2 regions of the Luteibacter sp. NPDC031894 genome follow, and region 2 is predicted to be linked to the other one. Evidence: predicted binding sites of a transcription regulator. Region 2 holds the regulator's gene; the other holds the start of a gene.

The links. The regulator FliA, encoded in region 2, starts transcription of late flagellar genes. The targets are predictions, from matches to a motif close to TAAAGTTTNNCNNNCNNNGGCCGATAA.
Region 1: a site for FliA is predicted at 2,150-2,176, ahead of ACQKIE_RS00510 (chemotaxis protein CheW). Genes of this name have one in related genera too.

What each region holds. Positions count from the first base shown of each region.
Region 1 covers NZ_JBNNMV010000001.1:101,263-105,783, reverse strand. Annotated here, with positions in the region: gene ACQKIE_RS00515 (methyl-accepting chemotaxis protein) at 1-1,499, opposite strand, end outside; gene ACQKIE_RS00510 (chemotaxis protein CheW) at 1,584-2,099, opposite strand; gene ACQKIE_RS00505 (chemotaxis protein CheA) at 2,328-4,295, opposite strand; gene ACQKIE_RS00500 (response regulator) at 4,335-4,521, opposite strand, start outside.
Region 2 covers NZ_JBNNMV010000003.1:289,904-294,424, forward strand. Annotated here, with positions in the region: gene flhF (flagellar biosynthesis protein FlhF) at 1-393, shown strand, start outside; gene ACQKIE_RS11300 (MinD/ParA family protein) at 438-1,313, shown strand; gene ACQKIE_RS11305 (RNA polymerase sigma factor FliA) at 1,310-2,041, shown strand; gene cheY (chemotaxis response regulator CheY) at 2,073-2,474, shown strand; gene ACQKIE_RS11315 (protein phosphatase CheZ) at 2,484-3,125, shown strand; gene ACQKIE_RS11320 (chemotaxis protein CheA) at 3,133-4,521, shown strand, end outside.

The DNA.
Region 1 (4,521 bases), on a different contig from region 2:
CGCGCGGCCGCGGCCGATTCCTCGACCAGCGCGGCGTTCTGCTGGGTCATCTCGTCCATCTGCAGCACCGCGTGGTTCACCTGGTCGATGCCGGCCGACTGCTCCGAGCTGGCAGCGGCGATCTCGGCGACGATGTCCGTCACCTTCTTCACGCTGTCGACGATTTCGGCCAGCGCCTTGCCCGACTGGTCGACCAGTTCGGAACCGGTGCGCACCTTGTCGGCGCTGTCGTTGATGAGGCCCTTGATCTCCTTGGCCGCGTTGGCGGAGCGGCCCGCGAGGTTGCGGACCTCGGTCGCCACCACGGCGAAGCCGCGACCCTGCTCACCGGCACGCGCCGCTTCCACCGCCGCATTGAGCGCCAGCAGGTTGGTCTGGAACGCGATCTCGTCGATGAGGCTGACGATGTCGGAAATCTTCTTGCTCGACGAATTGATCTCGCGCATGGCGACGACCGTCTGAGCGACCACGTCGCCGCCCTTCTCGGCCTGCTCGCGCGCGCCGCGAGCGAGCTGGTTCGCGTGGCTGGCATTCTCGGCGTTCTGCTTCACCGTGGAGGTCATTTCCTCCATCGACGACGCCGTTTCCTCGAGGCTCGACGCCTGTTCCTGCGTACGCTGCGACAGGTCGTCGTTGCCGCGCGAGATCTGCTGCGCGGCGGTGCTGACGGAACCGGCACCGTGGCGAACTTCGGAGACGATCGCGCTCAGGCGCTCGTCCATCGCGCGGAAAGCCGCCTGCAGCTGGCCCAGTTCGTCGTTGCGGGTCACCTTCACGTCATGGCCGAGCTTGCCCTCGGCGATGAGGTGGGCGACGGAAACCGTCTGCGACAGCGTGCGGATGATCGAACGGATGACGAGCACCGCGATGAGCAGGCTGATGCCGAGGCCCAACGCCAGCGCAACGATGCTCAGCATACGGATCGTCGCGTACTGCGCGGACTCCTTCGCGAAGATCGCTTGCGCCTCGAGGCGCTTGCCCTCCATGAGCTTCTGCAACTGGCTCTGGCGGTCCATCATCAGCGGACGCACCTGCAGCTCGAGCACGTCGCTGGCGCCCTCGTCACCCTGGTTCAGCGCGTCGAGCATGTCGCTCTTGCTCTGGTCGTAGTCGGCGTTGGTGGACTGCCACTTGTCGTAGTACTTCTTGATGTCGGGCGACATCGGGACCTTGCTGAACTGCTGCTTCACCGCGTTCATCTCGGTCTGGTACTTCTGGAACTCCGCGACCTTCTGCTTCACCTGGTCCGGCTTGCCGACCTTGGCCGCGGCCTCGCCCATGACCACGAACGACATGAGCGAATTGGTGTTGATGCGCGCAAGCATCTCCGACGGTGCCAGCTCTTCCTCGTAGATCTGGCGCATGCCTTCGTTCTGGAAGTGCATGGCGCCGAGGCCGACGATCGCGCCGCCGATCAGCATGAGCGTGAGCAGGCCGAGCACGCCGTAGAGGCGTCCGCGGATGGTCATGGCAGGCATTTTGAACTTGAACTTCTTCATTGCGGTTCCAATCGGCAAGGTGCGGCAAGGGCAAACCAGGCATCACGGTGGGCAAGCCTGGATGGCCTCCCGGTGTTCATACGCTCAGGCGACGGCTTTCACATCCGACGAGGCCAGCGCGGCCTCGAGCATCTGCGCATCCTGGGGCTGGAGCAGGCGATCCACATCGAGGAGCAGCACCATGCGCTCGCCGACCGAGGTCAGGCCCTTCAGGTATTCGGTGTCGACGGTGGTGCCCATGTCCGGCACGGGGCGCACGGCGCCCGGCACGACATCGACCACGTCCGAGACTGCGTCGACCACCACGCCGAACTGGCGGCCCGCGACCATCACGATCACGCAGACGGTGGTGGCGGTGTACTCCTCGCGGGCAAGACCGAAGCGCAGGCGCAGGTCCAGCACGGGAACGATCGCGCCGCGCAGGTTGAGCACGCCGAGCACGTAGGACGGAGCCTGCGGAATGCGCGTGACGGGCGTCCAGCCACGGATTTCACGGACGGCGAGGATGTCGACGCCGTACTCCTCGTTCCCGAGGTTGACGGTGAGGTACTGCGCGGCCTCGTCGGACGCGGCGGTGGCGGAATTGGCTTGCTCGTTCATGTCGTTCCCACGGCGGATCGGATCGGCGGTTCGGGACCCCTTCCCAAGGGGTATCGGCCGCGGCCGTTGGGACTTGAGGGGGAAATCCGTGACTGCTGGCCCCAGGAGAGGTATTGCGGTCATCTGGTGTAGGAGCCGCTATAGCGGCGAGAGCATCCTTGCCGCTATGTCGCAAGGTCTTCTCGCCGCTATAGCGGCTCCTACATCACCAGGGGCTCGCAGGCAGCCTCAGGCAGCCTTCTTGCGGCCCTGCATGCGAACCAGCCCAGCCACGTCGGCAATGAGCGCCACGGAGCCATCGGCCAGGATCGTCGCGCCGGAAATCCCCGCCACGCGGCGGTAGTTGGCTTCCAGCGACTTCACCACCGCCTGCTGCTGGCCGATGAGTTCGTCGACGAAAAGACCGATGCGCGTGCCCTCGCCTTCCACGACGATGACAATGCCTTCGTCGATCGCCCGGCGACGGCCATCGCAGCCGAACACGTCGAAGAGACGAACGATCGGCAGCCAGTGGTCGCGGAAGCGGAATAGCTCGCCGCCGCCCGCCACGCTGCGCACGGCGTCCGGCTTCACCTGCACCGATTCCACGATGGAAACCAGCGGGACGATGTAGGTCTCCTCGCCCACCGCGGCGGTGAGGCCGTCGATGATGGCGAGCGTGAGCGGCAGCGTGATCGTGAAGGTCGTACCGCTGCCCTGTGTGCTGCGGATACCGACGGTGCCGCCGAGGTCCATGACGTTGCGACGGACGACGTCCATGCCCACGCCACGTCCCGAGAGGTCGGTGGTGGCGGCGGCGGTGGAGAACCCGGCTTCGAAGATCAGGTCGGCCACGGCCTCGTCGGTCATGCCGTCACCGGAGGCGATGATGCCGCGCTGCACGGCCTTCGCCACGATGGCGTCGCGGTTCAGGCCGGCGCCATCGTCGGCGACTTCCACCACGATGGAACCGCCACGATGGAAGGCTTCCAGGCGCAGGGTGCCTGTGTCGGACTTGCCTGCGGCGAGACGCCTCGCGGGGCCTTCCAGGCCATGGTCGATGGCGTTGCGCACGAGGTGGACCAGCGGATCGCCAATCTTCTCGAGCACGGTCTTGTCGAGCTCGGTGGTCTCGCCGCGCAGGTCGAGCACCACTTTCTTCTCGAGCTTCTGCGCCAGATCGCGGACCAGGCGCGGAAAGCGGTTGAACACCGTGCTGATGGGCAGCATGCGGATGCTCATGACGCTTTCCTGCAGCTCGCGCGTATGGCGGCCCAGCTGGGCGAGGCCATGGCGCAGCATTTCCAGCTGCGACGCATCGACGCCGTCATGAAACTGGCTGAGCATCGACTGCGTGATGACCAGTTCACCCACGAGGTTGATCAGGGTGTCGATCTTCTCGATGCCGACGCGGACGGAACTGGATTCGCTGTTAGCGGCCACGTCACGCACGGCACGCGGCGCGGACGGCGCCGCCGGAGCGGCAGCAACCGGCGCCGGCGCGGCGATACGCGGTGTCAGGCTGAGGTCGCAATCGCCGTCGACCCAGTCGAACACACCTTCGACAGCGGCGCGCTTGCCGCCGGCATCGAGGTGGAGCGTCCAGCCAAGGTAGGACGACGAGGCATCCATATCGGCCAGCGCGGGAAGCTTGCTGACGTCGCACTCGACGCGCAGCGGACCCATGGCGCCGAGTTCGCGGAACATGCGTGCCGGGTCGTTGCCGGTCTTCAGCAGGTAATCGAATGGGCGGAACGCGATGTCCCAGCCCTCGATCGCCTCGACGGGCGCGGCGACCTTTGCTGCCGCCGGTGCGGCGACGCTACCGCCCGATACCATCGCCGAGAGCTCGGCCAGCAGCGCCTGGCTCTCGGCCGTCGCCGCGGGCTTGCCCGCCATCGACAGCGCGAGCATGTCGCGCACGGTGTCGCCGGAGCGGAGCAACAGCTCCACCACGGCCTTTTCCATGGGACGGCGGCCGCTACGGACCTCGTCCATCAGGTTCTCGGCCACGTGGGTGAAGGCTGCCACGTCGGTGAATCCGAACGTGGCCGCGCCACCCTTGATCGAGTGGGCGGCACGGAACACGACATTGATCAGTTCCGGGTCGTCCGCACCCTCATCCAGCGCGAGGAGCGCCTGCTCCATGGCGTCGAGGCCGTCGAGGCTCTCCTCGTGGAACGCCTTGTGGAATTGCGCCAGATCGACTTTGGACATGAGGGTGGATCCTGGATTACCGGAACGTCTTGGAGCGGATTAACCGAGCACGCGGGCCACGGTGGCCAGCAGCTGGTCGGGGTCGAACGGCTTCACCAGCCAGCCGGTGGCACCGGCCGCCTTGCCTTCCATCTTCTTTTCCGGGTTCGACTCGGTCGTGAGCATGAGGATGGGCACGCCGCTGTAACCGGCCATCGTGCGCATCTCGCGGACCATGGAGATGCCG
Region 2 (4,521 bases):
GGGCTGGCCGGCAACGATCCCAAGCTGCAACAGCAGTTCGACACGCTGCGGGCCACCTCGGACGTGCGCGTGTGCCTCGTCCTCGCCGCCAACGCGCAGGCCCAGGCCATTGACAACGCGATCCGCGCCTATGCGCCGCTGGCACCGCAGAGCGCGATCCTCACCAAGCTCGACGAAGCGCCGCTGATCGGCGGCGCTCTCTCGGCCCTCATCCGCCACAACCTGCCGCTCGACCACACGACCGACGGGCAGCGGGTGCCCGAGGACATCGCCACGGCTGACGCGCGCAAGCTGGTCTGCCTCGCGGCACAGCTGCTGAAGCAGCGCAACGAAGAACCCGACGACGCCCTGCTTGCCGAACGCTTCGGCACGGCGACCGCGGCCCTGGCCTGACCGGCCTCCGACACAGACATATCTATACGGCAGTGACTTCCTTCATGAGCACACACGTCGAATCCACCCAGGCCGCCGGTCTCAACTGGCTCGCCGACCGTCGCCCCACACGCAGCATCGCGATCGCGGGCGGCAAGGGCGGCGTGGGCAAGACCACGGTGGCGGTCAATCTCGGCATGGCGCTCGCCATGGGCGGCCGTGACGTCCTCCTCCTCGACGCCGATCTCGCCATGGCGAACATCGACGTCCTGCTCGGCCTGCAGCCGACCCGCCACCTCGGCCACATGCTGGAGGGCGAATGCCGGATCGAGGACCTGATCCTCGAGGCGGCGCACGGGCTGAAGGTGATCCCGGCCACGTCCGGCACGCGGCGCATGGCGCAGTTGCCGAACATCGAACACGCCGCCGTCATCCGCGCCTTCGACGAATACCCCCTGGCGCCCGAGTACCTGATCGTCGACACGGCGGCCGGCATCTCCGACAGCGTGTCGATGTTCGCGGCGGCCTCGGACGAGGTGGTGGTCGTGGTCTGCGATGAACCCGCCTCGCTCACCGACGCCTATGCCCTGATCAAGGTCATGAGCCGCGAGTTCGCGGTCAACCGCTTCCGCATCGTGGCCAACATGGTCCGCCACGCCCAGGAAGGCCGGCAGTTGTTCGAGAAGCTGTCCCGGGTGACCAATCGCTTCCTCGACGTGTCCCTGGATTTCATGGGCATGGTTCCGCACGACGAATACCTGCGCCAGGCCATCCGCCGCCAGGCGGCCGTGGTCGACGCCTGGCCGAGCAGCCGCTCCGCGGTCGGATTCAAGAATTTGGCCAGGTCGGTCGATACATGGGGTGAACCCGAACCCCGGGCACAGGGCCGCATCGGCTTTTTCGCCGAGCGGTCCCACTTGGGAGGAGGGCTGCCACTGTGAGCGTCGCGACCGAATATCTCGAGATCACGCGTATCCCGGCGGATCAACTGGTAAAAACCCACGCGCCGCTGGTGCGCCGTATCGCCTATCACCTGATGGGCAGGCTGCCGCCGAGCGTGGATGCGAACGACCTCATGCAGGCCGGAATGATCGGACTGCTGGAGGCCGCAAGAAATTACTCGCCGACTCGCGCGGCCAGCTTCGAAACCTATGCGGGCATCCGCATACGTGGCGCCATGCTGGACGAACTGCGCAAGACGGATTGGACACCGCGCTCCGTGCACAGGAAGTTGCGCGAGGTCGCGGAGGTGACGAGGCAGATCGAAAACGAGACGGGTGGCGACGCCGAAGACGCGGAAGTGATGAAGCGGCTGGGCATCGACGCCATGGAATACAACCAGATCCTGGCCGACGCGGCGAGCGCGCGGTTGCTGAGCCTCACGGCGCCGGAAGGCGACGAGGGTGCGGCGATCGACGTGGCCGACCCGGATGCCGCCGGTCCGGATGGGTTGTTCGAGAAGGAAGGCCTGCGGGACGCGCTGGCGCAGTCGATCGACGGACTGCCGGAGCGCGAAAAGCTGGTCATGTCGCTGTACTACGATGAAGAACTCAACCTGAAGGAAATCGGTGCGGTGTTGGGCGTGAGCGAATCGCGGGTGTGCCAGATCCACGGCCAGGCCCTCATTCGCCTCCGGGCACGCATGTCGGGTTGGAAAGACAAGCATTGACGAACGCGCGGTAGCAAGGCGGAGAAATAGTTTGGACAAGAACATGAAGATCCTCGTGGTGGACGATTTCTCCACCATGCGACGCATCGTCAGGAACCTCCTGGTGGAACTGGGCTTCACCAACACCCTGATCCAGGAAGCCGAAGACGGTAACGCCGCGCTCGCGATGTTGCGCGCCCAACCGTTCGACCTCGTCGTCACCGACTGGAACATGCCGAACATGACCGGCATCGACCTGTTGCGGGCGATCCGCGCGGACGCGGCGCTGAAGGCGATGCCGGTGCTGATGGTCACGGCCGAGAACAACCGCGACCAGATCATCGCGGCCGCCCAGAGCGGCGTGAACGGCTACGTCGTCAAGCCATTCACCGCGGTCACCCTCAAGGAAAAACTCGACAAGATCTTCGAACGACTCGCCGCGGCCGCGGGCTAAGGAACGACGATGAACACCATGCTTACGACCGGCCACGACGTGGCTCCCGAACTGCGCGAGCTGCTCGACGCCGACGACCCGGCCGCCTTCGAACAGGCGCTCGACCGCCTGCTGCGCACGCGCGAACAGCACCTGTTCCTGGCGCTGGGCCACCTCGCGCGCGACCTGCACGAATCCGCGCGTCGCCTGGCGGCCGACATTTCCCACGATGGCGTGCCGGGGAACATGAGCGACGCGCGCAAGCACCTGCGCGACGTGCTCGAGATGAGCTCGCAGGCCGCGCATCGCACGCTCGACTTCAGCGAAAAGCTGCGCCCGCAGGCCCAGGCGCTCGCCCGCCAGGCCGACGAGGTGCTGGTGCTCGACCAGGCGGATCCCGCCTTCGCCACCAACGCCACGGCCCTCGCCGTGCGTGTGGGCGACTTCGCGCAGAGCTGCGACATCGGCTTCGGCGAAATGGTCGAGGCGCAGTCCTGGCAGGACCTCTCCGGCCAGCGCGTGGCCCAGGTCGAGGCCTTCATGGCCAAGGTCGAGTCGTCGCTGGTGGAACTGGTGCGCCTGACCGGCTCCCTGGCGGGTGGCGCGGCACCGGCCGCGGACAAGGTCAGCCAGGACGAAGTGGATCGCCTCCTCAGCGAATTCGGCTTCTGAGCGCCCTATGAGCGTGGAGCTGGACAACGAGCTGCTCAACGTCTTCCTCATCGAGGCGCGGGAACTGCTCGAGAGCCTGGGCGAACAGCTCGTGGACCTCGAGTCGTCGCCGGGCGACACGGACCTGTTGAACGCGGTGTTCCGTGCGTTCCACACGGTGAAGGGCGGGGCGGGTTTCCTCGGCCTCAATCCGATGGTGGAGCTGTGCCATCGGGCCGAAGACCTCCTCAACGAAGCGCGCAACGGGGCCGTCGTGCTCAATGCGGGCTTCATGGACGCGCTGCTGGAGTCGCTCGACCTCCTCAACGACATGATGCGTGCCGCCGATGGCGGCGTGCCGATCGACGCCGCCCCGCGTTCGCTGCTGGACCGCCTGTTGATCCCGGGCCGCGCCGTATCGGCGCCGCCGGTGGCGTTGGCTGCACCGGTTGTCGCGAGCTCGGCGTCGACCGTGCCGTCGCGTCCGTACGACCCCATCGAAGACGAATTCGAGGCGATGCTCGACGCGGCACGTAGCGACCGCGAGCCCGCGCCCGCCGCGTCGGGGACCATTTCCGACGACGAATTCGAGGCATTGCTCGACTCGCTCTACGGCACGGGCGCCCCCGGCGCCGAGCCGGAGGCGGCGGTGTCCACGCCAGCGCCCGCCGCGGCAGTTCCGGCCGTGTCCGTGGATGGCAACGGCATCAGCGACGACGAATTCGAGGCCCTGCTCGACAGCCTGCACGGTACGGCCGCTCCCGGGTCCGCGAGTGCACCCGTGGCTCCCGCCATGGCGGCCGACCAGCCCGCAAGGCCTTCCACGCCGGCCCCGGCCGCCGCGGCGGAAGCCGCGAAGCCGCAGACCGAGAAGCGCGCCGCCTCCACCGCCGACACCACCGTGCGCGTCGACACGCAGCGCCTGGACGGCCTCGTCGACGCGGCCGGCGAACTTGTATTGGTTCGCAACCGCTTGAGCAACCTCGCGCCGCGTGGCACGAACGATCCGATGGAACGCGCCATCGGCGAGCTCGAGCGCGTGGCCGAAGACCTGCAGAACGCCGTGCTGCGCATGCGCATGCAGCCGGTAGGCAAGCTGTTCTCGCGTTTCCCGCGCATCGTGCGCGATCTCGCACGGCAGCTCGGCAAGGAGATCGAACTCGTCACGGAAGGCGAGGACACCGATATCGACCGCACCGTGGTGGAGGCCCTGGCCGATCCGCTGGTGCACCTGCTGCGCAACGCCGTGGACCACGGCATCGAAATGCCTGACGTGCGTGCCCGCGAGGGTAAGTCGCGCGCTGGCACCGTGCGCCTCGCGGCGGGCCAGTTCGGCGACCGCATCGTCATCACCGTCACCGACGACGGCAAGGGCATGGACCCTGAAGTCCTGCGCCGCAAGGCGGTCGAAAAGGGC